DNA from 3 places in the Planifilum fulgidum genome. Region 1 is predicted to be linked to each of the others. Evidence: predicted binding sites of a transcription regulator. Region 1 holds the regulator's gene; each other region holds the start of a gene.
What was found. Region 1 encodes LexA, which represses DNA repair genes until DNA is damaged. Its sites were predicted from a motif close to CGAACATATGTTCG; they were not measured.

Region 2: a site for LexA is predicted at 10,032-10,045, ahead of dinB (DNA polymerase IV). Genes of this name have one in related genera too.
Region 3: a site for LexA is predicted at 5,006-5,019, ahead of uvrB (excinuclease ABC subunit UvrB). Genes of this name have one in related genera too.

What each region holds. Positions count from the first base shown of each region.
Region 1 is NZ_FOOK01000017.1:425-9,293, reverse strand. Features, by position in the region: gene BM063_RS10330 (hypothetical protein) at 529-825, opposite strand; gene BM063_RS10325 (SCP2 sterol-binding domain-containing protein) at 903-1,268, opposite strand; gene BM063_RS10320 (acyl-CoA dehydrogenase family protein) at 1,360-2,499, opposite strand; gene BM063_RS18175 (ABC transporter permease/substrate binding protein) at 3,143-4,849, opposite strand; gene BM063_RS10310 (quaternary amine ABC transporter ATP-binding protein) at 4,836-6,047, opposite strand; gene BM063_RS10300 (LysM peptidoglycan-binding domain-containing protein) at 6,366-6,641, opposite strand; gene lexA (transcriptional repressor LexA) at 6,867-7,487, shown strand; gene ilvA (threonine ammonia-lyase IlvA) at 7,697-8,869, shown strand, end outside.
Region 2 is NZ_FOOK01000002.1:18,105-29,820, forward strand. Features, by position in the region: gene BM063_RS01045 (sigma-54 interaction domain-containing protein) at 1-472, shown strand, start outside; gene BM063_RS01055 (3-hydroxybutyrate dehydrogenase) at 824-1,600, shown strand; gene BM063_RS01060 (GntP family permease) at 1,637-2,923, shown strand; gene BM063_RS01065 (2-oxoacid:ferredoxin oxidoreductase subunit beta) at 3,438-4,301, opposite strand; gene BM063_RS01070 (2-oxoacid:acceptor oxidoreductase subunit alpha) at 4,301-6,064, opposite strand; gene BM063_RS01075 (aminotransferase class I/II-fold pyridoxal phosphate-dependent enzyme) at 6,441-7,901, shown strand; gene BM063_RS01080 (GapA-binding peptide SR1P) at 8,003-8,125, opposite strand; gene BM063_RS01085 (DUF3055 domain-containing protein) at 8,350-8,652, opposite strand; gene BM063_RS01090 (hypothetical protein) at 8,781-9,242, opposite strand; gene BM063_RS01095 (DUF1885 family protein) at 9,463-9,885, shown strand; gene dinB (DNA polymerase IV) at 10,060-11,277, shown strand; gene BM063_RS01105 (peptidoglycan DD-metalloendopeptidase family protein) at 11,279-11,716, opposite strand, start outside.
Region 3 is NZ_FOOK01000029.1:11,428-23,143, reverse strand. Features, by position in the region: gene uvrA (excinuclease ABC subunit UvrA) at 1-2,793, opposite strand, end outside; gene uvrB (excinuclease ABC subunit UvrB) at 2,798-4,780, opposite strand; gene BM063_RS13840 (VOC family protein) at 5,180-5,596, opposite strand; gene BM063_RS13830 (cation diffusion facilitator family transporter) at 5,953-6,876, opposite strand; gene BM063_RS13825 (ArsR/SmtB family transcription factor) at 6,971-7,279, opposite strand; gene BM063_RS13820 (undecaprenyl-diphosphate phosphatase) at 7,642-8,463, shown strand; gene BM063_RS13815 (hypothetical protein) at 8,559-8,927, shown strand; gene BM063_RS13810 (hypothetical protein) at 8,940-9,194, shown strand; gene BM063_RS13805 (S41 family peptidase) at 9,252-10,709, opposite strand; gene BM063_RS13800 (murein hydrolase activator EnvC family protein) at 11,042-11,716, opposite strand, start outside.

The DNA.
Region 1 (8,869 bases):
GTTGTTCCTTTCGTTCCCTCTGCGCCGCGCCTTTCCAAGTGATTTGCCGGAGGAAGTGCGCATCTGGCTGTTTCCAAGAAAAAGGTGGAAAACGATCCGGCCGGAAAAACGCAGAAACCAGGGAGATCGGGAAAAAGGTGGCACATCCCGCCGCCCCGCCTGAGGGATCCGACAAAAAACCACCGCCAACAGGCGGTGGTTTCTTCTACTTCGTCCACTCCTTCACCTTGTCCGGATGATTTTCCACGCCGAGATGGGAGAAGCCGCTTTTATCGAGGCGGTGATGCGGGTTAGAGCGCAAGCGGGAGGGGGCACCGAGGCAAGCCAGCTGACGTTTAAGGAATTGCGGCATTTTACGCATGATCCGCCCTGGTGACAACTCGCCTTCTCCCCAAACGAAGGATCGGATTGGTGACGTCCGCTGTCAATCCAACATACGCGACGATCGGTTACATCACAGTGACCGTGGCTAGATCGACGTTCTTCTCCATCGGGGAACGGCGATTCCCGCCCAAGCTGGAGCCGATGTCATTCGGGCGGATGCCGATCCGGCCGCCTCCCGGAGCAACAGGAGATGGTCCCGGGACGTTCGGACAATGTTTCCCGGTTTTCGCTCCGGACGAGCTCGATTTGGTCCCCTTTCTTGGTCACCTCGATCGGCTCGTCGGTCCCCTCGCTTTTCAGTGTCCAGTCCGCCCCCTTCTGTTCGCCGACGAAGCGAAGATCGGAAGGTTCCCCGAGGATGATCGAATCGATGCAACCCTTTCCGAAGGGACGCCTGATCGGACGGGGGGTGGAGATCCTGCCGATGGCGGATGCATTCATGCGGGTTTTTGCACCCATAAAAACAGTCAGCCACTTCGGCATGCGAAGTGGCTGATTTCTTGATTATCTTGCAAGGATCAAATATACTGCTTCACATCATACTGACGCAGCACGTTTTCCATTTTCATCGCCAGCCCGAGGTTTCCTTTCACTTTCAGCTTGCCGGCCATGAAGGCGGCGGTTCCGTTCAGATTGCCCAGGAGCAGATCCCGGAAGTCGTCCAGGGACATCTGCAGCGTGCAGTCGGCATTTGCCGCCTCGCCCTTCTCCACCTTCGCCTTTCCGTCGGACAGGTGGAGCTGGTAAGTGCCTCCTCCTTCGCCGCTGATTTCGTACTGGTAGACCGCTTGAATCCCCTGGGTCGGTCCGGGCTCCTTGTTCAAAACTTCTTCCACCTTTTGGAATATTTCATCCAGAGTGTAGTCTTTCAAATCTTTACCCATTTTCTTTCCCCTTTCGTCTGTTTTCATATGATGTTCGCTATAACAGTACTACAACACCGAGGGTTTTACAAGTTCAAAGATGCGGCAATCGTCACAATCCCGCGGCGATCACCTTTTTCTGGATTTGCGTCGTGCCTTCGTAGATGGACAAAATCTTGGCGTCCCGCATCCACTTCTCCACCGGATAGTCCCGCATGTAACCGTAGCCGCCGAGGATCTGAACGGCATTGGTCGTCACTTCCATCGCGACCTCCGCCGCAAAGGCCTTGGCCATGCTGCCCTCCACGGCGCAGGATTCTCCCCGGTCGGCCAATTCCGCCGCGCGCCAGGTCAAAAGGCGGGCGGCGTCGATCTTGGTCTTCATGTCGGCCAGCATGAAGGAAATCGCCTGATTTTTGAAGATGGGACGGCCGAATTGGACCCGCTGCTTTGCGTACTCCAGCGCGTATTCATAGGCCGCCCGGGCCACGCCGACCGCTCCCGCCGCCACCGCCGGACGGGAATACTCCAGCATCTTCATCGCGCCGAAAAAGGCCATGTTCTCTTCGCCGAGCAAGTTTTCATGGGGCACCCGCACATTGTCGAAGATCACGTCGCCGGTGTGGGAGGCGCGAATCCCCATTTTCCGCTCTTTTTTGCCCCCGTAAAGTCCCGGCGTGTCCCCGGGGACGATAAAGGCGGATACGCCGTGGTAGCCGGCATCGGGATCGGTCTTGGCGAACACCACGTACAGATCGGCAATGCCTCCGTTGGTGATAAAACACTTCCGCCCGTTGATCACCCATTCATCCCCGTCGCGGACCGCGCGCGTCTGAATCGCCTTCACATCGGACCCCGCCCCCGGTTCCGTCAATGCCATCGCGCCCAGGCGCGGGTTTTCCGGATCGCACAGATAAGGAATCCATTTTTTCTTCTGCTCTTCATTTCCCATGTAATAGATGGGAAGCCCCGCCAAACCGGCGGCCGAGAGGGAGGTGGCGATTCCGGCGCAGCCCCAGTAAAGCTCCTCGAGGATCAGGCAAGCGGCCATGACGCTCGTCAGCCCGCCTCCGCCGTACTCCTCGGGGGCCATATAGTTGGTCAGGCCGACCTTTGCCGCCTTCTTGAGCACTTCATACGGAAACTCTTCCTTTTCGTCGTACTCCGCCGCGACGGGCCGGATTTCCTTCTCGGCAAATCCCCGGGCCCATTTTCGCAGCTCTTCCTGTTCTTCAGACAGCTGAAAGCTCAGGCCGCTCATGGCTTTCGTCTTCAACAAGGCCCACCTCCGGATAGATACTGATACGTACTGGTACCGGACCCGGCAAAAGAAAAGGTTCCCGCACCAGCACCCTCTTTCCCCGCTTCGCAGCCAATGATGCGGGAAAAATCCGCTCCGGTCAGTACCGGAGGGTACTCGTTAATATTGTAGAACGATGTCGGGCGTTCCGTCAAGTGCAAGAAGTGAGATCATTTGAAAAAGAGAGAATCCGCCCATCGCCCCCGCCGGGGCGATGGGCGGGGAATGATCCGGCTTTTTAGCGAGGCGAGAGAGGAAACGGGAAGAAAACAGCGGAATTGCCCCGCCTTGTATCCCCCGCTTCCTGGTCCGCATGAGCATGGACAACGGTCTGGAAGCGCGCATCCCATCCAGCGATGACCGGTTGGTTGGTATTTGTTCAATGTCATTATTCGATGAAAACCGTCGATCAAGTCGAAGCCCTTCCAAGCGATTTGCCGGAGGAGGTGCGCCTCTGGCTGTTTCCAAGAAAAAGGCGGAAAACGCTCCGGCCGGAAAAACGCAGAAACCAGGGAGATCGGGAAAAGGGTGGCACATCCCGCCGCCCGCCTGAGGGATCCGGCAAAAAACCACCGCCTGTTGGCGGTGGTTTCTTCTACTTCGTCCACTCCTTCACCTTGTCCGGATGATTTTCCACCCAGTGGGCCGCGGCTTCCTCCGGCGTCTTTCCTTCCTGGATCATCAGCATCACTTCTTCCATGTCCTGAGCAGTCCAGCGGAACCGGTCCATGATCCGGTAGGCCTTCGGATTGTCCTCTTTCAATCCCTTCCGGACCAGGGTGTGAATGTTTTCCGTTTCCCCGAAGGTTTTCTTCGTGTCCTCCAGGAACTTCAATTTCATCTTGGCAAATTTCCAGTGAGGCTTCCAACCGGTGACCACGATCGGCTCCTTCGCCCGGTACGCCTTTTCGAGGGACGCGGTCATGGCCGCGCTGGAGCTGGTCACCAGTTCCATGTCCAGACCGTAATCTTCAATCGCTTTTTCCGCGAGTTGGACCACGCCGGCCCCGGCTTCGATGCCGATGATCCGGTTGTCAAACTCCTCCGCCCGGCTCTTCAGATCCTCGATGGAGTCCGCCTCCACATACTCCGGCACCACCAGACCGACCCGGGTTCCTTCCAGATTGGGGCCCAAATCAACCACCCGGTCCTTGTATTCCGCCATGTAATCCTTGTGGGTCACGGGCAGCCAAGCCGCCGTCGTGCCGTCCGCATCCCCGCTGGCCACCGCGGCGAACATCGGGCCGGCATCCACTTCCTTCAATTCCACGTGAAAGCCTTCCTCTTCCAGAACGTGTTTCAACACATAGGTGCTGGCCACTTCCGACTCCCAGTTCACATAGGTCAGGGTGACGGTTTGCTGGTTTGTCACCGAATGTTGCGCCAGGGCGGCGCCGACCATCGTAAGAACGATCAGGATCGCCAATCCCGCTTTCCATCGCCCTTTTTTCCCTTTTTCCCGGACGGGTGTCCGTTTCCTGTCCCGGGCCAAGCTTTGGGTGATCCGATCCAGGATGATGGCGATGATCACAATGGACAATCCGCCTTCAAAGCCCTTTCCGACCTCCAGGCGGGTGATCGCCTGCAGCACGACGGTGCCCAATCCGCCGGCCCCGATCATGGAAGCGATGACGACCATGGACAGGGAAAGCATGATCGTCTGGTTGATTCCGGCCATGATCGTCGACTTGGCCAGGGGAAGTTGCACCTTGAAGAGTTTCTGGGCGGGCGTCGAGCCGAAGGCTTCCGCCGCCTCAATCAAGTCGCCGGACACTTGACGGATTCCGAGGCTGGTGAGGCGAATGGTCGGGGGCATTGCAAAGATGACCGAAGCGATCACTCCCGGCACGGCCCCCAGGGCGAAGAAGAACACGGCCGGAATCAGATAGACGAAGGCGGGCATTGTCTGCATGAAGTCCAAAATCGGAGTGAGGAGGTTTTGCGCCCTCCGGCTTTTGGCGGCCACAATGCCCAGGGGAACCCCGACGACGACGGAAAGGGTGGTCGCGGTCAGCACCAGGGAGATGGTTTCGGCCGCCTCGTTCCAATAACCCAGATTGTAAATCAAAAGCAGACCGAACAGGGTGAACAGCGACACCGACAGCCGGCTCGCCAACAGCGCCAAGGCGGCGATGAGCACGGCGGTCGGCACCGGGGGCAACGCGGTGAAAAGGGACTGGAAAAAGGCGACAAGCGGCTGAATCCCGGACGAAATCCAGTCAAACAGGGCGGCAAAGTGATCCTGGAGCCATCGGACGGCTTTGTCCACCCACCGGTCCAGGGGAAGCTTAGGAAGGTTCATCCTGTTTCACCCCGTTTCCGGCCAGGGCGGCAAAGATGGCGCCTTGCACCACCACTCCGCGCAGTTTGCCCTGATCGTCGATGACCGCCGCCGGATGAGAAAACTGCTTTTCGGCCATTTTGGGCAAGAGCTCGCTCACGGGCGTATCCTTGTGCGCCATAACGACGTCTCTCACCAACACATCTTCCATGCTTCGATCGCTCTTCTCATCCAACAGGCTTCGCGCCGCCTCCGCGGTCAGGATTCCGACCAGTTTCCGGGTCCGGTCAACCACCATCAGCCCGGAAAGGCCCCTTTCCCTCATCCGTTTCAGAGCCACCCGGGGCCCTTCTTTGCCCAGGACCAACACCTCCGGCCGCTTCATGACGGAGCCGGCCGTCAGCACCTTGGTGATGTTGACGTCTTCCACAAATTTTTCCACGTATTCGTTGGCCGGATTGGTCAGGATCTCCTCCGGCGTCCCGATCTGGACGATCGATCCGTCTTTCATCAGGGCGATGCGGTCGCCGATGCGCAACGCCTCGTCCAAATCGTGGGTGATAAAAACGATCGTCTTGTTCATGGTGGACTGAAGCTCCATCATCTCATCCTGCATTTCCTTGCGGATCAAGGGATCGAGGGCGCTGAAGGCTTCATCCATCAGCAAAATGTCCGGATCGGTGGCCAGGGCCCGGGCCAGGCCCACCCGCTGTTGCATCCCGCCGGAAAGTTGGTCCGGCAACTGGTCGGCGTAATCCCTCAGACCCACCAGCTCCAGGGACTGGAGAGCTTTTTCCCTGCGTTCCCGCTTGGGCACCCCCTGCACTTCCAGGCCGTATTCCACATTTTCGCGGACGCTCTTGTGGGGAAACAGGGCAAACCGCTGAAAGACCATTCCCATCTTGGTCCTGCGCATTTGCCTAAGCTCATCGGCGCTCATCTTCGTCACGTCGTCCCCGTCGACGAGCACCGTTCCTTCCGTCGGTTCAATAAGCCGGTTCAACAGCCGGACCAGAGTGGATTTGCCGCTTCCGGACAGACCCATGATCACGAAAACTTCTCCGCTCTCCACCGAAAAGGAAGCCCGGTTGACCCCGACGGTCATCCCCGTCTCCCTGAATATTTCTTCTTTGCTTTTGCCTTGCTTCAACAGCGCCAATCCCCGCAAGGGATGGCGCCCAAAAATTTTGGTGAGGTTTCTCACTTCGATTTTCGGCAAGAAACGACCCCCTTTCTTTTAGAAAATTCAGATAATATGGGGCGGCACAAGAGGCGAACCCTCAGGAGCCCCTCTCCGAAAGCATCCCGACACTCCCGGAAAAAATAAAAAAATGCGGTTTCCAAAGGACCTGCATTTATTTTATAAAATCGGAAGGCGGCCCGTCAAAAGCGATGACACAGAGGCTGAAAGATCCTATCCAGATGAAAAATGAAAAGAAAAAATGGGAGCCGCGATCTTCAGAAATCCTCCGGTTTCGTACGTTTTCCGCATGGTAACGGCCGGCCGGCAAACAAACGCGCTCAAAGGAAACGGCGGTCACTCCCCTTTGCGGACAGGGATTTTCAGTGTCTGGCCGGGATGGATCACGGCATCCTCCAGCTGATTGATCCGTCGTATATCGCTGATCAGTTCCCGGATGTCGACGGAATCATCCGCATGCCTCCGGGCCAGACTCCACAGCGTGTCACCGGGCTCGACGCGAACATCCACCGTCGGCTCCGGACCGTCGCCGGCCGCCCGGCCTCCCCAGGCGACCGCAATCATCAACAGAAAACAAAGGATTCCGATAAGAGCCGTTCCCCTCCGCTTCATCCCTTCCCCCTCCGTCGGCGCCGGATGTTCATTTCAAATAATTACCTTTGAACCAAGCATATTACAGAACACGCGTTCTGTCAAGGCGTTCTCCGAACTCATGTTTGTGTTTTGTTTGCCTTTCATGTATACTGAAAAATGGGAGGAATTCAGCGGATATGGGTTTTCGGGGCCTAATTTGCCGCAGGGCGGTGCTGACCTGTGTCCGAGAAAGGAGATGAGCGCATGTCCAAACTGTCTCCCCGGCAACAGGCGATTCTGGATTACATAAAAAAAGAGGTGGAGGAAAAGGGTTACCCTCCCTCCGTCCGGGAAATCGGCGAAGCGGTGGGGCTCGCCTCCAGTTCGACCGTTCACGGCCATTTGTCCCGCCTGGAAAAAAAGGGATTCATCCGGCGCGATCCGACCAAGCCGAGGGCCATTGAGATTTTGGATCGCCCGACGAAGGAACGCCGCCCGGAAACCGACACGGTGATGGTTCCGCTGGTCGGGAAGGTGACTGCCGGAGAACCGATCACCGCCGTGGAAAACATTGAGGAATACATTCCCCTTCCCAAAAAAATGGTGGGCAACGGCAAGCATTTCATCCTTTCCGTACAGGGGGACAGCATGATCAATGCCGGCATCTTCGACAAGGACTACGTCATCGTCCGGCAACAGCCCACCGCGGACAACGGCGACATCGTCGTGGCCATGACCCCGGATGAAGAGGCCACCGTGAAGCGCTTTTACAAGGAAAAGGATTATGTCCGCCTTCAACCGGAAAATGACCTCATGGAGCCCATTCTGCTTCCCCAGGTGACCATCCTCGGCAAAGTGGTGGGGCTCATCCGCCGCATCCATTGAGGGCGCCGCCGATCCGCCGCATGATCCTCGCGAAATCCGCGAGGTTTTTTTAATTGTTGTTTGTTGTTTTCGACGCGTGGCGGCGCTGAAACGAAACCGCCCGTCACGTTTAGGCCCTTCCGGAAAACGCTGGACATCCGGGTGTCCGGTGCGCTATAAAATCAAATAAACATTAAAATGCAAAAGGATGAGGTGGGATGGGAAAAACTTTGGACCAAACGCGCGCCGATCAGGTCGATCACGTCAAAATCGAGGATATTCTCATTGCCAGCCAGAGGCTGAAAAAAGTCTGCGTGCACACTCCCCTTGAATATAACCGCCTCCTGTCCGAGAAATACGGTTGCGACGTCCATTTGAAGCGGGAAGACCTGCAAACCGTCCGTTCCTTCAAAATTCGGGGCGCCTATAACACCATTTGCAGCCTTCCCGAGGAAGAGCGGAAGAAGGGGGTGGTCTGTGCCAGCGCGGGAAACCACGCCCAGGGGGTGGCCTACTCCTGCCGCCACCTCGGGATTCCCGGAAAGATATTCATGCCGACCACGACACCGCGGCAAAAGATCCATCAGGTCAAACATTACGGCGGCGAATATGTGGAAGTGATCCTGACCGGCGATACCTTCGACGATTCCTTCCAGCGGGCCATGGACTATGTCAAGAAGCACCAAATGGCCTTCATCCACCCCTTTGACGATTACCGCACCATCGTCGGGCAGGGCACCATCGGGATCGAAATCCTCAATGACCTGAAACAGCCCCCGGATTATGTGTTTGTCACCGTCGGCGGCGGCGGGCTGATCGCCGGCGTCAGCTCCTATATCAAAAGCGTGTACCCGGAGACCAAGGTGATCGGGGTGGAACCCGCCGGCGCCCAAAGCATGCGGGAGTCGCTGAAACAGGGGCGCGTGGTGAAATTGGAGGAGATCGAACCCTTTGTGGACGGGGCGGCGGTCAAGCAGGTGGGCAATCTGACCTTCAGGATCTGCCGGGAAAACGTGGATGACGTGATTGCCGTGCCGGAAGGAAAAGTGTGCACCACCATCCTGAATTTGTACAACCAACACGCCATCGTTGTCGAACCGGCGGGGGCGCTCCCCGTGTCCGCCCTCGACTTTTTCCGGGAACAGATCCGGGGAAAGAACGTGGTCTGCATCATCAGCGGCGGAAACAACGACATCGACCGGATGCAGGAAATCAAGGAGCGCTCGCTGATTCACGAAGGGCTCAAACACTATTTCATCATCAATTTCCCGCAGCGGGCCGGCGCCCTGCGCGAATTTCTGGACGACGTGCTCGGGGAGAATGACGATATCACCCGGTTCGAGTACACCAAAAAGAACAACAAGGACAACGGCCCGGCCCTGGTTGGAATCGAGCTGAAAAAC
Region 2 (11,716 bases), on a different contig from region 1:
ACGGGAAAAGCGATTCCGGGAAGATCTGTTTTACCGGATACACGTAATCCGGCTTCACATCCCTCCCCTGCGCGAAAGGAAGGAAGACATCCGGGCGCTGACGATGTTTTTCCTGCACAAAATCAGCGAGCGGACGGGGAAGCGGGTCGTCGACGTAGAGGATTCGGTGATGGAGCGGTTTCAGGAGTACCGCTGGCCCGGCAACGTCCGCGAGCTGGAAAATGTGGTGGAAGCCGCCGTGCACTTGACAAACCGTGAAATCATCACTTTGGAGGATCTTCCGGAACATTTGCTGATCGAGCCGGTCCGTCTGGAGGAGCACGGCAATTTAAAGGAAATTTTGGAACGGACCGAAAGGCAAGCCATCGAATTGGCCCTGCACAAGGCCAAGGGCGATAAATTGAAAGCGGCCAAAATTCTGGGAATCGGGAAATCGACCCTTTACGAAAAACTGAAAAAACACGGCCTGTAATCGTTCCGGATTTCCGGAAACCCTCCGGAAAACCGGAAATGCGCCAAAACGAAGGGATGCACCTCCTTCGGAACCCAACCTTTCCGGAAATACGGAAAAGTGAGACAACTGATCGGGAGGCGGGAGACCATTTTTTCGCCCGGCGACCTCCTCCTGTGGATTCGAAACAATAATCGCTTCCCGCTCATTTCGGCATCCTGACCTTTCCGGCATTCCGGAAAGGTTTTTTTGTGGCGGGACATCCTCCTATTTCGGCCCCCCTCGCGGCGGATCTTCCTTCCCTCCCGGTTGGCACATCTTTTGCACGATCGATGATTGAAGACTGAAAAAAGAAAAAGGGGGAATCGCGCGATGGTCGAAGACAAGGTGCTGTTGATCACGGGGGCGGCCAGCGGCATCGGTCATGAGATCGGCCGTCACTTCCTGAGACACGGGGCCAAGGTGGTGTTTACGGATATCGATGAAGGGAAGCTGACGGAAAAGACGGCGGAACTGAAGCGTCAGGGCCATGACTGCCTCGGGGTGAAATGCGACGTCACCGTCGAGGAGGAATTGAAGCGAGCCATCGCTGCGACGGTGGACACCTACGGCACCGTAGACATATTGATCAACAACGCCGGCCTGCAGCATGTGGCGAGGATCGAAGAGTTCCCCACCGAACGATTCGAGTACCTTCTCAAAGTGATGCTGGTGGCCCCCTTCATGGCCATCAAGCACGTGTTTCCCATCATGAAGAAGCAAAGGTACGGGCGCATCATCAATATCGCGTCCATCAACGGTTTGATCGGCTTCGCGGGAAAGGCGGCCTACAACAGCGCCAAGCACGGAGTCATCGGGTTGACCAAGGTGGCGGCGCTGGAAGCGGCGGATTCGGGGATCACCGTCAACGCCCTGTGCCCGGGTTATGTGGACACGCCCCTGGTCCGCGGCCAATTTGAAGACCTGGCCAGGACCCGGAACATCCCGGTGGAAAAGGTGCTGGACGAAGTGCTGTATCCCCTGATTCCCCAAAAACGGCTGCTGTCGGTCCGGGAAGTCGCCGACTACGCCCTGTTTTTGGCCAGCGACAAGGCCAAGGGGGTCACGGGGCAGGCGGTCGTCCTGGACGCGGGATACACGGCCCAATAAGCGGGCCCACCACATGACAGAGAAAGGGGAGATCCGATGCTCGGCATCCTGCTTGGACTGGCGGTATTGATGGTATTGGCTTACCGGGGATGGTCCATCATCTGGATCGCTCCGGTTTCGGCGGGGGTCGTCGCCCTGACCGGCGGCCTCGACCTGCTGGACGCCTACAAGGATACGTACATGGGCGGCTTCGTCGGCTTCGCCCGACAATGGTTCCCGGTCTTCATGCTCGGCGCCGTCTTCGGAAAGTTGATGGAAGATACGGGAATGGCCCAATCGGTGGCCGTTTCCCTGTCCAGATTGATCGGAAAGAAGCGGGCCATCCTAGGGGTGTTCCTTGCATCCGCCGTCTTAACCTACGGTGGAGTCAGTCTGTTCGTGGTCGTGTTCGCCGTGTATCCCCTGGCCGTAAGCCTCTTCCGGGAGGCCAACCTCCCCCGGCGGCTGATCCCCGGCACGGTGGCCCTGGGGGCCTTCACCTTCACCATGACGGCCATGCCCGGAACTCCTCAGATTCAGAACCTGATCCCGATGCAGTATTTCCACACCACGCCGACGGCCGCCCCGGTCATCGGAATCGTGGCCAGTCTGATCATGGGAGTGGGAGGCTATCTGTATCTTCGCCGGCGGGAAAAGGTTCTGTTGGCCCGAGGAGAGCATTTTACGGAACCGGACCGGCAAAAGGTGGTTGCGGAGCAGGAACATAAACTCCCGAACCCCCTGCTGTCCCTGCTGCCTTTGATCACCGTCCTGATCACTTTGAACCTGCTTCGCTGGGACATCATCGTCGCCCTGTTGTCGGGAATTTTGCTCATCCTGATTCTCAATTTCCGAAAAGTGAAATCCTTCGTCCAGGCCATCAATGAGGGAGCCGTCGGCTCCGTCACGGCCATCATCAACACCAGCGCGGCGGTGGGCTTTGGAACCGTCGTCAAAGCGGTTCCCGGCTTCGAAACCTTAACCAGCCTGCTGATCAACATGAAGGGGAACCCCTTGATTTCCGAAGCGATCGCCGTCAATTTGCTGGCAGGGGCGACCGGATCCGCCTCCGGCGGCATGGGGATCGCCCTGGAGGCCCTGGGACAGAAGTATTATGAACTCGCCCTCTCCACCGGCCTTTCGCCGGAGGCTTTCCACCGGATCGCCTCCCTAGCGTCCGGCGGCTTGGACACCCTCCCTCACAACGGGGCGGTGCTGACGCTCCTGACCATCACCGGCATGACCCACAGGGACAGTTATCTGGACATCTTTGTGGTATCGCTTCTCATCCCCCTTCTCTCCGTCGCCATGGCTATCCTCCTGGCAACCTTCGGCATTTATTGATCCCGCATGCGGACCTTACGTCATGCATACAGGCAAATCCGGCATGAAAATGCCGGGTTTGTCTTTTCAAAGGGCAGAATACCGCGGTCAATCGGACCTCCGGCATCCGGTCCAAAAATGGCCCAAAAAGAAAAACCCGCATTTTGCGGGCTCGCGCCTCAATCGTCGTCATTGCTGCCGTTTTCCATGAATATGGACGTCAGCGTGCCTGCGAAGATCTGATTCACGCCCAATCCCAGCCCTGCAATCACCACTTGTCCCGCCCCTCCCTTGCAGTTGTCAGTTTCATCTTACGGTTGCCGGCATCGCCGCTATCCTTTCCGGTATCCGGATGAGAATTGGTTGGGATACTTCCGGAGCCGGAAACATCCGGTCACGGAAATTTTCCGACCATTCGCCCCTTTTGTTTGACGTTGTATTATAACAATAATATAATATGGATATATTATATAACAGGCCCTGCCGGACAAAAAAAGAAACCCGCCCGAAGGCGGGAAATGATGGGTGCTTTTGATCAGCGATAGCTCTGCAGCAGGGCCTGTGTGTCTTCCTCCTTCAGCTGAAGATCCACCTTGACCGTAGCCACTTCGCTGGCCCCGATCATCTCCTCGTGGAAAACGGGGCGTTCCTGCTTGTACAGGACTCCGGTGACCACTCCTCCCGTTTCATGCAAGAGCCGGAGGGCTCCTTCGCGGTCGGTGGGATCGTAATCCTCCCGTTCATCCACGTTGACCAGCTTTTCCTTGAACCAATCGTAGGTGTTCACCTTGTTGAAGGTGACGCACGGGCTGAAGCAGTTGACCAGGGCGAAACCGCGATGGCGGATCGCTTCCTCGAAAAGGCGCGTCATCTGTTTGACATCACCGGAAAAGGCCTGAGCCACAAAGCTGGCGCCGTTGACGATGGCGGTTTCCACCGCCTTGACCGGTTCCTCCGCGGAACCTTTGGGCGAAGTCTTCGATTTGAACCCGCGCTCGCTGGTCGGGGAAAGCTGTCCGGTGGTCAAACCGTAGATGTGGTTGTCCATCACGATATAGGTCAGGTCGATGTTCCGCCGCACCGCGTGGACAAAGTGGCCCATCCCGATCCCGTAACCGTCGCCGTCTCCCCCGGCGGCGATCACCGTGAGATCCTGGTTGGCCAGTTTCACCCCCGTCGCCGTGGGCAAGGCCCGCCCGTGGAGGCTGTGGAAACCGTAGGAACCGAAGTGTTGGGCGATTTTCCCCGAACATCCGATCCCCGAAACCAGAACCACTTCCTCCGGCGCCAGCCCCAGGTCGGCGCATGCCTTCTGCAGGGAGGACAACACCGCATAGTCGCCGCATCCGGGGCACCAAGTGGGCCGGTTATTCGTGCGGAAATCTTTGATGGTCGCCATCACGCCGTCACCCCTTCCTCCTGATGGACATGTCCGAGGATCTCCTTCACCGTGAAGGGATCTCCGCTAAATTTCAGGCAGCTGACGATTTTGTCGTGAAAACCGACCCGGGCGCGGATCCGTTCGGCAAGCTGGCCGGTGGCGTTGTTCTCCACCACCAGGATGCGCTCCGCTCCCTCAAGAATCCGCCTGACCGACGCATCCGGGAAGGGATTGAGCACCCGGAGCTGCAGGTGACCGGTTCGGATTCCCCGGCTGCGCAGGATTTCCACGGCTTCCCGGATCTGGGCGGCGGTGGATCCGAAACCGACCAGCGTCCACTCGGTTTTTTCCGGGCCGTCGTAGCTGTAGCCGATGGCATCGGCGTCAAAGCCCTTCAGCTTGCGCAAGCGTTTACGCATCTGCTCCACCCGGGTCCGGGGATCCTCGATTTCCTCGATGGCACCATCATCGTGCTCGTTGCTCAGCGCCACGAAGCGTCCGTTTTTCTGGCCCGGAATCGAGCGCTTGGAAATCCCCGACTCGGTCACGGTGTAGCGGCGATACGCCCCCGGGGCCAACTGGGCCAGCTCCTCGTCGGAAATCAACTCGCCGCGATCGATGCGAATCGACGAGAAATCAATCGCTTTCACGGGCACCGATTGTTTGGACATGCCCAGGAACATGTCGGTGGCAATAATCACGGGGCATTGATACTTCTCCGCCAGATTGAAGGCTTCGGCGGTGTAACGGAAACACTCCTCCACGGAGGTGGGGGTGAGAACGATCCGCGGAATCTCCCCGTGGGAACCGTACAACAATTCATTCAGGTCCGACTGCTCCGTCTTGGTCGGCAAACCGGTTCCCGGACCGCCCCGCATCACATCCACCACCACCAGCGGGGTCTCGGTGATGCCGGCCAGGCCGATCGCCTCCTGCATGAGGGAAATGCCCGGGCCGGAAGTGGAAGTCATCGCCCGCACCCCCGCATAGTTGGCGCCGATCGCCATGATGCAGGCGGCAATCTCATCCTCCGCCTGAATCACTTTTCCGCCGAACCGGGGGAAATGGGCCAGCGCCGCATACATGATCTCCGTCGCGGGCGTGATCGGGTAAGCGGCCAGAAAACGGCATCCGGCAGCCAGCGCTCCCAAGGCGACGGCCTCGTTCCCGGAAAGGAACAGATGGCCTCCCCCGTCTTCTTCGGGTTCCGGATCCGGCAGCTTCTTCAGCTGGCCGAAATGGGCGAGGGCATAGTCATACCCCTTTTTCACGGCCTCCTTGTTCTTGGCGACCACCTGCTCCCCTTTCTTGCCGAAGCGATCCTCGATCAACGAATCGAAGGCGTCCGGCGAAAGACCGACCAGACCGGCGGACACGCCGCAAGCGATCATGTTTTTCATGATCGGGCTGCCCACTTCCTTGGCCATCTCCGTCACCGGAACCGGACAGAGGCGGATGTCTTTGCCCTCCGGGACCTTGAGGGACCGAATCCGGCTCGAGTCGTAAATGAGAGCCGCCCCTTCGTTCAGCTCCCAGCCGTTTTCATCCACTGTCCGCTGATCGAAAGCGATCAAAATGTCCAATCCGTCTCCATGATATCCCGTCTTCCGGGGAGAGACGCGAACCTTGTAGTTGGTGTGTCCTCCTTTGATCAGGGACATGAAGTGACGATACGCAAAGACGTAATGTCCCCGCCTGTTCAGCGCCATGGCGAAAATCTCGCCGGTGCTGTCGATTCCCTCCCCCTGGGCGCCGCCCACTTTCCAGGTCAATTCTGTCATGGTCTGTTTCACCTTCCTCCCACTTTGATATATAACAGACCTCCGCTTTTCGGCGGACAGCGGTTTCAGCCGCTCCCTGTCAAGCTAAGCTTATCGAAATAACGCATTTTTTTCAACCGGGACGGAAAGGAACCCGACTCATTTTTCCCGAACCGGGGAAACTGTCTCAATCAATGCCAAAGAGGTGTTACATCATGTTTCTTTCCCCGAAACATCCCTGCAAAAACATTCGAAATTCCGGCCGGATGATGACCCGAGATTCCGCGCAAGAGGTGGATTTTACCGTCGCCTGCCGAGCCAAATATCCCCTTTTGATCTCCCCGGGCATCTGCTATACTTATTGTCGTTAATTCTGGAAAGGCAGGCGGAAACACCCTTGAACAACCGGCAACAACGCACACCACTGTTTACGCGGCTGAAGGAACACGCGGCAAGAAACCCCCTTCAATTCCACATTCCCGGTCACAAAAAGGGACAGGGGATGGATCCGGAGTTTCGCGACTTCATGGGAGAGCGCGCGCTGTCCATCGATCTGATCAACATCGCTCCGCTGGACGATTTGCATCATCCCCACGGCCCCATCCAGGAGGCGCAAAAGCTCGCGGCGGAGGCCTTCGGGGCGGATCACACCTTCTTTTCCGTCCAGGGCACCAGCGGAGCGATCATGACGATGGTTCTTTCCGTCTGTGAACCCGGCGACAAAATCATCGTGCCGCGAAACGCGCACAAGTCCGTATTGTCCGCCATCATTTTGGCCGGGGGACATCCCGTGTTTGTTCATCCGGTGATGGACGAGCAGCTGGGAATCGCCCACGGCGTCACCGTTCAGGACGTGGAACGGGCCCTGCGGAATCATCCGGATGCCAAAGCGGTCCTTCTCATCAATCCGACTTACTACGGAATCGCCGGAAATCTGGCGGAAATCGTCCGCACGGTCCACCGGTGGAACATTCCCGTCCTGGTGGATGAAGCCCACGGGGTCCACACCCACTTTCACGAACGGCTGCCCCTGTCCGCCATGCAGGCCGGAGCGGACATGGCGGCCACCAGCATGCACAAGCTGGGAGGATCGCTCACGCAAAGCTCCATCCTCAATGTACGGTCTCAGCGGGTCAACCCCCGGCGCGTGCAGTCGATCATCAGCATGCTGACCACCACTTCCACGTCGTATCTCCTTTTGGCATCCCTCGATGCCGCCCGACGACAATTGGCCACGCGGGGGAGGGAAATGCTGGACCGGACCCTCTCTCTTGCCGCTTGGGCCCGGGAACGGATCAATGCCATTCCCGGCCTCACTTGTGTCGGAAGGGAAATTTTGGGGAGCGACGCCGTCTACGACCTGGATGAAACCAAATTGACCATTCACCTGAAAGGGCTGGGAATCACCGGATACGACGCGGAAAAGTGGCTCAGGAGCCGCTGGAACATCGAAGTGGAATTGAGCGATCTCTACAACATTCTCTGCATCATCACCCCGGGGGACACCCCGGAGACGATCGATACGCTGGTCCAAGCGCTCACGGAGCTTTCCAGGGAGTATTACACGGAGGACCGAAAGAACCGGATCCACATCCGTTTGCCGGACATCCCCGAACTGGTCCTTTCCCCGCGGGAAGCCTTTTACGCGAAAACCACCACGGTTCCCTTCGACGAATCCGCCGGAAGAATCATCGCCGAATTCATCATGATCTATCCCCCCGGCATTCCGGTTCTTCTCCCGGGAGAGCGAATCACCCAGACCAACATCAACTATATCCGGGAACACATGCGGGTGGGACTCCCGGTCCAGGGACCGGAGGACCCGGAGATCCGGATGATCCGCGTCATCGACGAATAGAACAAATAAAAAAACCCCTTTTGGGGTTCGACCCGCGTCCCCTGCGGACCGGGTTTTTTTATTCGAAAATGGCCGTTTTGTCTCCTTGAAGGATACAAGCTTCACCGCTTCTCCCGCGAAGCCTCTTCCTTGCATCCCGGGCACTTTCCGTACAAAACTCCGGTCTTTTCCGCATCCAGGTAATCGATGATCTCATCACAGCTTTGGCAGACGATCACTTCCATCGCACTTCGTCTCCTCTCCCGAGCTTTGATTGAAAGCGCTTCAATTGATATGACACTTATAGTATAATAAGTTATACCATATAGGTCAATATGGGGTCAATTGAGACCATATCTCCTGTAAAAAGCAAAAAAAGGGTGAATCGATTCACCCAGCCGCTGGCACAGTCCCCTTCCGGACACCGCGCCCGTCCGATCCGGCGGGGGAAGCGATTCACCCGGCTCCCTCATATTTCCGATTCGGATTCCATCGTAAGCGCCGGAAGATTGGTGCGGAAGAAAACGGACAGTTCCTCCGCCTCCTCGCGGGTCCGCAGATTGTACACCCGCTGGAGATACTCCAGATTTTCCGCGTCTTCCTGGGAAAGGAGCGACGACCGCCCGGTCTGCATGCAAACCACCAGGGGTTTTCCGAAAAACATCTTGGTATAGATGATCCCGAAATCGTAACGCCCGTGGTCGGACACAAAGCCCACGAAACGGACCTTCACCTTTTCGGACTCATCGTACAGGCGCTCGTAGTGGCTCATGTTCGATCCCCCTTCTGCTTGAGTTTTCTTCTCCCCGAATCACCCTCGCTTTCCTGTTTGGTTTTATCGGCTCATCCAAGGAAATACACGTCTCATTCCTTTACCCCATTTTTCGTACGTCCAAACACTCAATCATTTTGTGAAGAGTTGCATTCCTTCACCTTCGCCTCCAGCAGGGAGGCGATTTCGCGGAACAAAGCGAGATCTTCCCCGTCGATGTCGTCCTCCGGCTCCCCGATGACGACCAATTCCCCGATCAGATGATGCCCCTTGTAGAAGGGCACCAACACCTCCGTCCTCCGGCCGACCCGTTCCCGGACCAGTCTGCCTCGGGCTGCCGTCAAACTGTGCAATCCCTGTCCAAAGCGGATGACGGGAGGGTGTGAACTGTAACCGGCATAATGAAAACGGACAAACTCATGTCCCCGGGTGAGGTAGATGCCGACGTAGCGATACGCGGGGACGTGCTCATACAGGGTTTCGATCACGTAGCGGTACAATGCCTCAATGTCCCCGTCCAGCTTGTCCGCCATGACACCGATCTTCGATCGGATTTCATCCATGAGGTCCGCCTTGCGCATCGGATCCATCCCCCATCGACTCCTCCGGATGTTTTATCAGTGTACCACTTGCCGGGCGTTCAAACAACGCATTTTCCCAACATTCTTATGATTGAAACCGTCCCCTGATGGCCCCTCTTACATTCCATACCCGTCCCGATTGTAAAGGAATCCATCCAAGTGTTAAGATGAAATGGGGCTTCGGGCCCGAAACATCACGGGACTTTTCAACAAACCAGAGGTGGAAAACATGGACAACCGCGCATGGATTCGGTTGGTGGAAAATTCGACGCAGACGGAGGTCTCCCTGGAGGACGTCAAGGAGCGATTGGAGCGGTACGTGGACATGGCTTCCCGCACCGGACGCCAGCTGGGCTGGTCTTACGAGGAGGCCGCCTTTCCCTATACGATGGAGGAGCGGACGGAAAACGGAAACAGCTGGCTGATCCTCAAGGGGAAAGATCCCAAGATGTACCGCGGCCTGATCATCGGCGTCAAGCAGGAAGCCGCCGAAAAAGGAGGCCACCACACCATCCAGATCCTCCTTCCTCCCGGCGCCACCCACGGGGACAAGTCAAAGGCCAATGAATTTTGCCGCTACCTCGCCAAGGCGTTCCAGGGGGAGCTTCGCCTGTTTAACGGCCGGATTATGTATTTTTACCCCCGAAAATGACCCGAAAAACCCTTCCGCCGCTTCCCCGCCGACGGGCCGTCGCCCGTCGCTTCTTTTTTTTCAGACTGTTCGGTCACCCAAACCCGCGCCTCCACCTGCAAAATCTTCCTCTTCTCATCGGTGCCAAAAGCGGGTATCCTATAATAGGAACACTTGTTCGGAGGTGTGCGGGGCATGGCGCGAAGGCGAACCGTTCTGTTGGCGGATATGAACGCCTTTTACGCCAGTGTGGAGCAGGCCTTCAATCCTTCCTTGCGAAACCGTCCGGTCATCGTGTGCGGCGACCCTTCCCGGAGGCACGGCATCGTGCTGGCCGCTTCCTACGAAGCAAAGGCCTACGGAGTGGAAACCGGAATGCCCGTATTCGAGGCGAAGCGGCTTTGCCCCCCGGCCGAGCTGGTTCCTCCCCGCATGGCCACCTATCTTCGCGTGTCATCGCAGATCGTGGACATTCTGCACCAGTTTTCCCCGCTTGTGGAGCCGTTTTCCGTCGATGAAGCCTTTGTGGAACTCACCGGATGCGAAAAGCTGTTCGGAGACGGAATCCAGGCGGCTCGCCGCATCAAGGAACGAATCCTGCGGGAGACGGGAATTCGCTGTTCCATCGGGGTGGGCCCCAACAAACTGTTGGCCAAAATGGCCGCAGAAATGAAAAAGCCGGACGGGCTCACCGTCCTGACGGAACAAGACGTCCCCGAGCGGCTGTGGCCCCTTCCGGTCGTCCGGCTGTTCGGCGTCGGTCCGCGAATCTCCCGACACCTGCAGCGAATGGGCATCCGCACCATCGGAGATCTGGCCCAGGCGGATCCCGCCAGGCTCGAGCAGCGCTTCGGCATCATCGGCCGGGTTCTGCACTGCTCGGCCCGGGGCATCGATCCCAGTCCGGTCGATCCCCGCAGCCTGGATAAAAACCGGTCCATCGGTCATCAATTCACCCTGCCGCGGGATTACACGCGGGAGAGCGACCTTCGGACCGTCCTGCGCGAACTGGCGGAGGAAGTGGCCTCCCGGGCCCGCAAAGCCGGCTATACGGGCCGGACGGTCTCCCTCACCCTCCGGAGCTTCGATTTTGGTTCCGTCCACCGCTCCCTCACCCTTTCCGAACCCACGAACATCGGCCGGAAGATGTTTGAAGCGGCGGTGATCCTCCTCCGGCGCCACTGGGATCACCGGCCCGTCCGCCTGATCGGAATCACCTTGAGCAACCTGTCCTCCGACCGGATGATGCAAATGGACCTGTTCGGAAAGCGGGAAAGAGAGCAGCGGTTGGCGGAGGCCATCGACGCCATCCGCAACCGGTTCGGAACGACCAGCATCTTCTGGGCCCGCTCCCTCACCGGAGCCAGCGTCTTCGTCGACCGGGCCGGCAAAATCGGAGGACACCGCATCTGATCTACCGGTCCAGGACGCTTTGGAGAATGTGGCGGCGCTCCGCGGGGGTGAAGCCCTCCCAAAGCCACTCGCCGTAAATGAGCAGGTCCAGGTGGAGGTGCATCCCCGCATTGCTGCGTTTCACCCCGTCGCTGGTGCCCGAGTTCCCCACATAACCGATGACTTCTCCCTTTTTCACCCTTTTTCCGACGGTGATGTCGCCCTGAATGCTGCTCAGGTGGCAATACCGGGAGAGAACCCCCTTTTCGTGCTGGATCCATACGGACCGTCCCCGCATCTTGTCGAGGATGTATTGCGGCGTCTGTCCCTCGTTTTGAACGCCGATCGAAAGATAGCGGTTCCGCTCCGCCTCCGACATCTCCTGATAGTCGTGGTCGGCGCGGACAACCACCCCGTCCGCCACCGCAAGCACCGGCGTCCGGGAATCGATGGAAATCCC
Region 3 (11,716 bases), on a different contig from region 1:
GCGCCCCGTGTGGGAGGCCTTCACCCCGGCGACTTCCTCCGGCGTTCCCTCCGCGACGATGGTGCCGCCGGCGTCTCCCCCCTCCGGTCCGAGATCGATGATGTAATCGGCGGTCTTGATCACATCCAGGTTGTGCTCGATCACCAGGACCGTGTCGCCGTTTTCCACCAGCTGCTGCAACACATCCAGCAGGCGGGCAATGTCATCGATGTGCAGGCCGGTGGTCGGTTCGTCCAGGATGTAGAGGGTGCGGCCGTTGCTCCGCTTGTAAAGCTCCGAGGCCAGTTTCACCCGCTGGGCCTCCCCGCCGGACAGGGTGGTGGCCGGTTGACCCAGCTGGATGTACCCGAGACCCACGTCGTACAGGGTTTGCAGTTTTCGCTTGATGCGGGGGATGTTCTTGAAAAAGTCGAGGGCCTCCTCCACCGTCATCTCCAAAATGTCGGAGATGTTTTTCCCCTTGTACTTGATTTCCAGGGTTTCCCGGTTGTACCGCTTGCCCTTGCACACTTCACAGGGCACGTAAACATCGGGGAGGAAATGCATCTCGATCTTGATGATCCCGTCGCCGCGGCAGGCCTCGCAGCGGCCGCCCTTTACGTTGAAGCTGAAGCGCCCCTTCTTGTAACCGCGCACCTTGGCTTCGGGAGTGGAAGCGAAAACCTCCCGGATATCGTCGAAGACGCCGGTGTAGGTGGCCGGGTTGGACCGGGGGGTGCGGCCGATGGGCGATTGATCGATGTTGATCACCTTGTCCAGGTGTTCGATCCCCGCAATGTCGTCGTGATCGCCGGGAATCGTCTTCGCCTTGTTCAACCGGCGCGCCAGCGCCTTGAGGAGCACTTCGTTGACCAGGGTGCTTTTCCCCGAACCGGAGACGCCGGTGACGCAGACGAACAATCCCAGCGGAATGCGCACGTCGATGTTCTTCAGGTTGTTTTCCCGGGCTCCGCGCACCTCCAGCCACTTGTGGTTCGGCCGGCGCCGCTCCTCCGGCAGGGGGATGAATTTTTTCCCGCTCAGATATTGGCCGGTGAGGGAATCCGGGTTGGCCATCACCTCTTCGGGGGTGCCCGCGGCCACCACCCGGCCGCCGTGGGCGCCGGCCCCCGGTCCGATATCGATGATGTAGTCGGCGGCCAGCATCGTATCCTCGTCGTGCTCCACCACGATCAGGGTGTTTCCCAGGTCCCGCATCTGCTTCAGGGTGCGGATCAGCCGGTTGTTGTCCCGCTGATGAAGCCCGATGCTCGGCTCGTCCAGAATGTACAACACCCCCATCAGGCTGGAGCCGATCTGGGTCGCCAGGCGGATGCGCTGCGCCTCGCCCCCCGACAGGGTGCCCGCCGCCCGGTGAAGGGTGAGGTAGTCCAGTCCCACGTTGACCAGGAAGCCGAGGCGGTTTTTGATCTCCTTCAGCACCTGCCGGGCGATGGCTTCCTCCTTCTCGGTCAGCTTCAACCCGTCGAAAAAGGCCAGCGCCTCCCGCACCGACAAGCGGGTAACGTAATCGATGTTTTTCCCGCCCACATACACGTGAAGGCTTTCCCGGCGCAGCCGGGCGCCGCGGCAGGTTTGACAGGGCTTCTCCGTCATGTAGGATTCGATCATCTCCCGCACATGATCGGAACTGGTCTCCCGGTATCGCCGCGTCAGATTGGGCACCACGCCCTCGTAGCGGATGACGGTCTTCCGCAGGCCGCCGAAATCGCTCTCGTACTCGAAGGGGATCCGCTCCGGCGATCCGTACAGGAGCAGCTGCCGGGTCTCTTCGGGCAATTGGGCGAAGGGCGTGTCCCGATCGATGCCGAAATGGTCGCAGACCGCCTCCAACAATTGCTCGTAGTAGCTGCCGGGGGAGCCGGACCAGGGTTCGATCGCCCCCTCCCGGAGGGTTTTTCCCTTGTCGGGAACCACCAGATCGGGATCCACCTCCATCCGGCTTCCCAAGCCGTCGCAGGCGGGGCAGGCGCCGTAGGGGCTGTTGAAGGAAAACATCCGCGGGGAAAGCTCGTCGAGGCTGTAGCCGCACTCGGGGCAGGCCAGGTTCTGGCTGAACAGGAGCTCCTCCCCGCCCACCACGTCGACCAGCACCTGGCCTCCGGTCAGGTTGACCGCCGTCTCCAGGGAGTCCGCCAGGCGGGTTTCGATGCCCGGCTTCACCACGATCCGGTCGACCACCACTTCGATGGTGTGCTTTTTGTTCTTCTCCAGGCGGATCTCCTCGGTGAGCTCCCGCATTTCCCCGTCGACCCGGACGCGGACAAAACCCTCCCGGGCGATCTCCTTGAGCAGTTTCACGTGTTCCCCCTTGCGGCCCTTCACCACCGGGGCGAGGATCTGAATCTTCGTCCGCTCGGGCAGCTCCATGACGCGGTCCACCATCTGCTGCAGGGTTTGCGCCCGGATCTCGATGCCGTGCTCCGGGCAAACCGGACGACCGATCCGCGCAAACAGCAGCCGGAGATAGTCGTAAATCTCCGTCACGGTCCCCACGGTGGAGCGGGGGTTGCGGGAGGTGGTTTTCTGATCGATGGAGATGGCCGGAGAGAGCCCTTCAATCGAATCCACATCCGGTTTGTCCATCTGGCCGAGGAACTGACGGGCGTAGGCGGAGAGGGACTCCACATAGCGCCTCTGCCCCTCGGCGTAGATGGTGTCGAAGGCCAGCGACGACTTGCCGGATCCGGACAACCCCGTCAAAACGACCAACTTGTCCCGGGGAATGGTGACGTCGATCCCCTTCAGATTGTGCACCCGCGCGCCGCGAATGACGATATTTTCCCGTGCCATCGGTTCAAGCTCCTTCCGCCTTCAGCTCGATGATCATGTCCCGGAGCTCGGCGGCCCGCTCGAACTCCAGTTTCCGCGCCGCTTCCTTCATTTCCTTTTCGAGTTGGCTGATCAGCTGGCGGCGCTCCTTTTTGCCCATGCTGCGCACATCCAGGACTTTTCCGTAGGGGGCCTTCTCCTCCGCCACCTTGGTGGCTTCGATCACCTCGCGCACCGCCTTGCGGACGGTCTGCGGCGTGATGCCGTGCTTCTCATTGTAGGCCTGCTGGATCCGGCGCCGCCGCTCCGTCTCGTCGATGGCCTTGCGCATCGAATCGGTGATCGTGTCCGCGTACATGATCACCTCGCCATTGGCGTTGCGGGCGGCCCGCCCGATGGTCTGGATGAGGGAGCGCTCGGCCCGGAGAAAGCCTTCCTTGTCCGCATCCAGGATGGCCACCAGGGAAACTTCCGGCAAGTCCAACCCTTCCCGGAGGAGGTTGATCCCGACGAGCACGTCAAATTCGCCCAGCCGGAGATCCCGCAGAATCTGCATCCGCTCGATGGTCTTGATGTCCGAATGGAGGTAGCGGACGCGGATGCCCATTTCCTTGAGGTAATCGGTCAGGTCTTCCGCCATCTTCTTGGTCAGGGTGGTGATCAACACCCGCTCGTCCCGCTCGACGCGCTTGCGGATTTCGCCGATCAGGTCGTCGATCTGACCCCGGGTCGGGCGGACGTGCACCTTGGGATCCAGAAGCCCCGTCGGACGAATGATCTGCTCCACCACATCCGGCGCCTTCTCCAGCTCATAGGGCCCGGGAGTGGCGGAAACAAAGATAACCTGGTTGATCCGTTCCTCAAACTCCTCGAAGCGCAGGGGACGGTTGTCCAGGGCCGAGGGCAGGCGGAAACCGTGCTCCACCAGCACTTCCTTCCGGGAGCGGTCCCCGTTGTACATGGCGTGCAGCTGCGGGATGGTCACGTGGGACTCGTCGATGATCATCAGGTAGTCATCGGGGAAATAATCCAGCAGGGTGTAGGGGGGTTCCCCCGGCTTTTTGCCCACCAGGTGGCGGGAGTAGTTCTCGATCCCGGAACAGAACCCCATCTCCCGCATCATCTCCATGTCGTAGCGGGTCCGCTGCTCCAGCCGCTGCGCCTCCAGCAGCTTGCCCTGATCGCGCAGTTCCTTCAGCCGCTCCTCCAGCTCCGCTTCAATGTCCCGGAGGGCGCGGGCCATCACGTCGGGGGCGGTGACATAGTGGGAGGCGGGAAAGATGGCGACATGCTCCCGATCCCCGATAATTTCCCCCGTCAGCACGTCGATTTCCCGAATCCGCTCGATTTCATCGCCGAAAAACTCCACCCGGACCGCCTGCTCGCTCCGGGCCACCGGAAAGATCTCCAAAACGTCCCCGCGGACCCGGAAGGTCCCCCGAGTAAAATTGATGTCGTTGCGGGTGTACTGGATATCCACCAGCTTGCGCAGGATCTCGTTCCGCTCCCGCTCCATTCCGACCCGGAGGGAAAGCACCTGATCCCGGTACTCCTCCGGCGAACCCAGGCCGTAAATGCAGGACACGCTGGCGACGATGATCACATCCCGCCGCTCGAACAGGGCACTGGTCGCCGAGTGGCGCAGCTTGTCGATCTCGTCGTTGATCGACGCGTCCTTCTCGATGTAAGTATCCGTCTGCGGGACATAGGCTTCCGGTTGATAATAGTCGTAGTAGCTGACGAAATACTCCACCGCGTTGTGGGGGAAAAACTCCTTCAGCTCTCCGCACAGTTGGGCCGCCAGCGTCTTGTTGTGGGCGATCACCAGGGTCGGCTTGTTGACCCGGGCGATCGTGTGCGCGATCGTGAAAGTCTTCCCGGTTCCGGTCGCACCCAGGAGCGTCTGGTACCGCTTCCCGCTGAGCACCCCTCGGGTGAGCTCCTCAATCGCTTTGGGCTGGTCTCCCCGGGGTTCGAATTCGGACACCAGGCGAAAGCGCTGCTCCATCCCCGATCACCTCGAACTCATCATCTTATTCATTATATCACAGTTGCGGGACGGGCTTTTCGGTTCCATAATTTGACGGATATTCTTCTCTTCATTATCCCCTTGAAAAAACGCCTTTCAACAGGGGAGGCCGATTCCCGCACAAGGAAAGACCGTCGGGACGTTCGGCCGCCGTTTCGCTTTGCAAAATCCCTGCATTCATCTTAACAGATTTTCCATCGGAAAAGAACGCATGTTCGTGATTTCTGAAGACGAGGCCCCCCCAAGGGGAAGGACCGGATCCGCGCAGCGGAACCGGCGCTCGCCGGGAAACCGCCGGGGAACCGACAAAAAGACCCGCCATCGGGCGGGTCCCGGACCCACATTTGTCCGTGGATGAACAAAGGATTTGATGACCGCCTATGATGACGGTTCAAATTGAATGGGTTCGTTGATTTCGATGAGATGGCCGTCCGGATCTCTGAAATGGGCGACCCGAATCCCCCAGTCTTTCCGGTCGTGCGGTTCGTCAATGAACTGCACTCCCTTTTCCTTAAGGGATTGATATTGTTCGTCCACGCTTTCGACGCGAAAAATCAGGCACAGCTTGTCCATCGAATCGGAATCGAGGGGCAAATTGTCGGTGCCGATCGCTTTCGCCATGTGGGTGCGGGCAAACAGGGCGATGACGGCCCCTTCGCCCGTTTTGAAATCGGCGTACATCGACTTCTCGTCTCCCCAACCCACTTCAAAACCGAGTACATCGCGATAAAACCGAAAACACTCCTCATAATTTTTCACCAGCAGGCGGACATGCGTAAATTTCAGACAAACCACTCCTTCTTTGTTGAATGAAGAAGAACATCGATCCGCACATATATTCGACAGTCGAACGCATGTTCCCTTCCCCGGGAACAAAAAACTCCGTTCCGTCCCCGGGACCCGCTGAAATGACCTGGTGAAGCTTCCCGGATTTCGGATGATCGCCCGGGAAGGAGTTGAAAAATCCACGGCTGCCCCCGGCGGAGAAAGCCCGCTGCCGGAAACCGGCTTCCACTCCCCTTATTTCTCCCTCGACGTCCGCCGGAACGAGAAAAAAGCCACCCCGGAGGGGTGGATCGGCGGAAACCTCTTTGATTAAGGCCCCGCACGAGAGAAATCCCGAGGCGGCTCCATTTTTTCAGGGGCTTCCTTCACACCTCCATCTCCGGATGCTGGAGCTGGGACTTCTCCACCTGGATCGTCGTGTGCCGGATCTGGAACTTCTCCTCGATGCGGCGGATCGCCTCCTGTAGGATCGTCTGGCAGTCGCAATCGTCTTCGATCAGCAGGTGGCAGCTCAGCGAATCCAGCCCGGAGGTGATTGTCCAAATGTGCAAATCGTGCACATCCCGCACCCCCGGAATCGATCGAAGCGTCCTTCCCACTTCTTCATGATCGATCGTCGCCGGAGTTCCTTCCATCAGGATGTGCGTGGCCTGGTTGAGGATGCCCCATGCGCTTTTCAGGATCAGCAGCGCCACCAGTACGCTGACGAGGGGATCCGCCCAATACCAGGAAAACAGGAGCATCGCAATTCCTCCGATGATCGCCCCCGCCGACCCCAGGGCATCTCCGATCACATGGAGGTATGCGCTCCGCAGATTCACATTCCCCTCTACGTCCCCCTTGTGCACGAGGAACCAGGCGCTGGCCAGATTGGCCAGAAGGCCGACGGCGGCGATGGCCACCATCGCTTCGCCGGCCACCCGGGGCGGTTCCAGAAACCGCTCGACGGCCTCCCACACGATGAATCCCGCAATGATGAACAGCGTCGCGCCGTTGAAGAGGGCGGCGAGTATCTCAAAACGGTAAAAGCCGTATGTTTTTCGGGGTGAAGGGGGTTTGAGGGCGAACCACATGGCCGCCAGGCTCAGGGCGAGGGACCCGGCGTCGCTCAGCATGTGTCCGGCATCCGACAGCAGCGCCAGGCTGTTGGTGATCAATCCCCCGAAAAACTCCAAAAGCATGATTCCGACGGTGATGCTCAGGGCGATGACCAGTCCCTTTTTGTTCTCCTCCCGCCGGTGGCGGGCCTCAAGGTGGCCGTGTCCGTGATGATGGTGGTGATGATGCATGATGGACCTCCTTTAAGTGAAGGTGTGTCGGATGCCGGTCGAGAAGGGACCGACGGCATCGGCGAAGGGCCGTCGCCACTGACCGCCGGCACGCCTAGTCGTGCTGGACGTGCCGGATGGTCTGGAGCAGCATATGGATGACATGATCATCATCGCAGGAGTAATAAAAGGTGTGCCCCTCCCGGCGGTATTTCACGAGCCGCAGGGTGCGCAGCAGGGACAATTGGTGGGAAACGGCGGACTGGGACAAATCCAGCATCTCCGCCACCCGGGTCACCGAGCATTCCCCCCGGGACAGCAGATAAAGAATCCGGATCCGCGTCGGATCGGCCAAGGCTTTGAACAGCCTTGAGACTTCCTCCACCGTTTCCGGGGACAGGACGCTCTGCTCTTGGGCCGCCACTTTCCTCGCCCCTTTCTTTTATATATGAACACATGCGCATATAAGTTATTAACATTCTACCACAACGGTGTTATGCTTGTAACATCCAAATCCGGCCGGCGGGGAATGAGGGGGCGCAAGGTTTTCCTTGCCGCGGAGAATCGAAACGTGTTTCTTTCGGCCCGCGACAACATTTTTTCACCGTGCCGTCGAATCTCTCCACCCCTGACATCCGTTATCTCATGAAGGCGGGGGCCGACGGCGGCATCCGGTGCCGCGCAGGATTGATGCGGAAGAGATTATGCTCCGATATCTTGGCGATCCCGGTCTGCGATGCGCAGCGGACACAGCATGCACAGCCATCAAACGTTGGAGGGGATATCGTGGAGTTTTGGACGGAGATCCTCAAGTTTTTGTTTCTCGGATTGTTGCAAGGTTTCACCGAACCCATCCCCGTCTCTTCGAGCGGACACCTGATGCTCGCCCAGCACTTTCTGGGCGTTTCCGTCGAGGGGCACAAGCAGTTGGCCTTCGCCGTGCTGGTCAATTTTGCTTCCCTTTTGGCCGTGCTGTTGATCTACCGGCAGGATTTGCACCGCCTCGCCACCCGAACCCTCCGCTACCTCAAGGAGCGGAACCCCGGCGATGAAGGGGAGGCCCGGTTTGTCCTGTACATCGTGGTGGGTACGATTCCCGCGGCGGTGCTCGGCCTTCTGTTCAACGATCTGATCGAATCCTGGCTGACCGGCGTGACCGTCGTCGGGATCACCCTGATTATCACGGGATGCGCCCTGTGGGTGATCCGCAACCTGAAGGGAAAGAAGATGGACGGCGATCTGCGATTGGGCGACGCCCTGATCGTCGGCTTTGCGCAGGCTCTCGCCCTGATCCCGGGAATCAGCCGTTCCGGAGCCACGATCGTGGCCGGCATGCTGCGGGGAATGAACCAGGAAACCGCCCTCCGCTACTCGTTCATGCTTTACATCCCCGTCAGTCTGGGAGGTATCGTGTTGGAGGGGGATGACATCCTCCACGCGGTCACCGACGGAAAAACGCTTCTGCTCTACATCGTCGCCTTCATCGCCACCTTTGCCACCAGTTATTTTGCGCTGAAGTGGTTCATGAATGTGATGAGGCACGGCAATCTCAAGGTATTCTATATTTACTGCTTCATCGTGGGTTCCCTCGTCGTTCTCTTCGGTTGAACGCGGATGGGAAAGGGCGGGATCCGGCGCCCTGCGGCGCCCCGCCTTTTTTCGCCCGGACACGTCATCATCATGAAGGGGGAGAGAGTCGGTTCATGAACGTCCGTCACCTTCGGTGGTTTGCACCCTTTCTCGCCCTGATCCTGCTGCTTGCCGCCTGCACCGCTCCGGCCGTCGACGAGAAACCCCAATTCGCCAGCGAAAAACATCTGGACGATCATTACGTCAAACACGTGATCCGTCAGAAGGAATTTGGAAATATATCCAAGGAAGAGTATTTGCGCCGGGCCCAGGAACTGGTCACCTCCGAACCGGGGGGCGACATCCTGGTGAAACGGCGTTCCAACGGCGACCGGCTCTTCTACAATCAAAGAACCAATGAGTTCGCCGTGTTGACCGAAGACGGCATCATCCGCACCTTTTTCAAACCGAGGGATGGCATCGATTATTTCCGCAGGCAATGAGGAGGCGACGCCATGGCTCACCTCTGTCCCGTATGCGGCTTTGACGGATTGGAGGAACCTCCCTACGACGCGATGGGCAATCCATCCCATGAGATCTGCAGCTGTTGCGGCTTTGAATTCGGATTTGACGACCAAAGCCAGGGGGACAGCTTTTCGGACTACCGGAAAAAGTGGCTGGCTGAAGGGGCCAACTGGTTCGACCCGGCGCGCAAGCCCGAAAACTGGTCCCTGAAGGAGCAATTGCGACGAATCGGAGTGGAGCGGTGAAAGTCCACAAACGAACCCCCACACCCTGCCGGGTGTGGGGGTTTTCGGTTCGCGGAATCACTTCATTTGTTTCTTCAACACATCGATGGCCACCTGGAGCTGAATGTCGCTCTCGGGGTCGCGCAGCAACTCCAGAAACTCTTCCTGCAGCTTCAGCGCGGTTTTTTGATCCAATTGCCCGGTCACCGGAAGTTTGTTGGTTTTCTGGAATGCCTTGACGGCCAGTTCCGTCTGTTCGCTGAAATATCCGTCGGTTCGGCCCGGGGGATAGCCCATGCCCTCCAGGATCAGTTGCAGATTCCGCACCTCGGCGGAGGCCATGTCCCGCTTCAGGGGTTTTTCCGGCATCGGCGGGGTGGCGCGGGCATAAGCCGGGGGTTTGGCGGTCACATCGGGTTTGAGTCCCTTGGTTCCCCCCTTCTGGTCGATCCAGTTCCCCTTGGGCGTGAGCCATTTGGCCATGGTCAGCTTCAGGTTGCTGCCGTCGTTGAAATCTTTCGCGGTCTGCACCGTCCCTTTCCCGAAGGTGGTTTGGCCGACGAGGGTGTATCCCCCCGACTCCTTCAGCGCGGCGGCCAGAATTTCCGAGGCGCTGGCGCTTCCCTTGTCGATCAGCACAACGATGGGATAGGGCTTCGGCTCCTTCCGCTTCGACTTGTACTCCACCCGATGGCCCCGTTTGTCCTCGGTGAACATGATCGGCTTCTCGCCGGGAATCAGATCTTCGGCGATTTCCAACACCGCCGGCAACAAACCGCCCGGATTGCCCCGCAGATCGATGATCAGACCCTTCATCCCCCGGCCTTCCAACTCCTCCAGGGCTTCGGCGAAGTCTTTGGCCGTATCCTCCGCAAACTGGCTGATCTCAATTTTTCCGATGCCGTCCTTCAGCATCTGCGCATCGACAGTTTCAATCGGGATCTCATCGCGGATCACCGTGATGTGCAGTATCTCCGAATGGCCCGGCCGGACCACTTCCAGCTTCGCCTTCGTTCCCTTGGGGCCGCGGATTTTCATCACCGCTTCATTGAGGCTCATCCCCTCCAGGCTGACGCCGTTCACCTTGATCACCTGGTCTTCCGGACGAAGGCCCGCCTTTTCGGCCGGAGATCCCTTGAAGGGGGCCACGATGGTGACCCGCCCGTTCTTCATCGTCACCTCCGCCCCGATCCCCTCAAAGGAAGATTCGAGGGTGGAGTGAAACTGCTTTGCCGTCTCGGGATCCATGTAGACGGAATAGGGATCATCCAGGGCTTCCACCATCCCGCTGATCGCCCCGTCGATCAATTTTTGGTCATCTACGTCCCGGATGTATTCCTGCTTGATCATCCTGTACGCCCGCTGCAACTTTTGCAGGCCATCCTCCAGACCGTCCCCCTGTTTGGAGGCCGGAATGCTTACGGGAAGGATCGATGCGATCGAATCGCTCGCGCCGAACGCCGCAGCCGTCAGCAAGCTGCTGCACAAAACGGAGAAGACGATGAGAAGCGCCACCGTGCGACCGCGGATATACATGAAAACACCACCCTTTAAACCGCCTGTTACGGTTGGAGATGAGGGAACATCCAAAACGGAGCGTTTCAATGGAAACAGGGTGCGGGCATCACTCCGGCTTTATTTCCTCGGAACGAAAGGCCCTCCGATTTTTGAAACACTTCTTCGAAAACGCCGCCGATCCCGATGTAATTCCAGTATACGTTCCCCCCGGGCAGACAAGAACCGGCAAGGTAAAAGGTCCCGTCCACCCGATTTGTTTCGTCCTTATAGCAACACTCTAGCAAAACAGCCTTTGGAACACAAGGGAACCAAAAAAGGAAAAGGCCGGAATCGGCCCTTAAAATCCCCTTTTACTTTTTGAGATACGACATCGGATTGACCGCTTGACCGTTTTTGCCGATCCGCACTTCAAAATGCAGGTGATTTCCCGTGGACATGCCGTAGCTTCCGATTCCCGAAATATGTTGTCCCCGCTTCACCTCGTCCCCAGGCTGGACGCGCACCTGGTGCGGATAGCTGTGGGCATACCAAGTATACAGGGGCGTTCCGTCCTTGTTTCCGTGATAGATGACGATGATCCAGCCGTAACCCACGCTCGAACGGCTTTCCACCACCACGCCGGAGGCGGCGGCGTAAATCGGGGTGTTGTAGCTCCCCCCGATATCGATGCCGGAGTGCATTCGGTATCCGCCTCTCACCGGATGGGATCTCATCCCGAAAGTGGAAGTCACCCGTTTGCTGGCAGACGGCCATGACAGCGGACCGCCCTCATAGGGGAAAGACAGCTGGTTATTTTGGATCAGCCTCAAGTTGATGCGCCGAATCTCCGCCTCCTTGATGGACTCCAGGCTTTCCAGTTCGGCGAGCTCTCCCTTTTTCTCCTTCACGGCTTGGAGCATCTCTTTATAGGCCTTTTCCGCATCGGCCGCGACTTTTTCCTGTTCCTTGCGAAGGGCCTGCAGCTGTTTCACCTGTTTTTCCTTTTTCTCGCGCAGACGCGCGTAACTGTCAAACAGGCTGTGGTC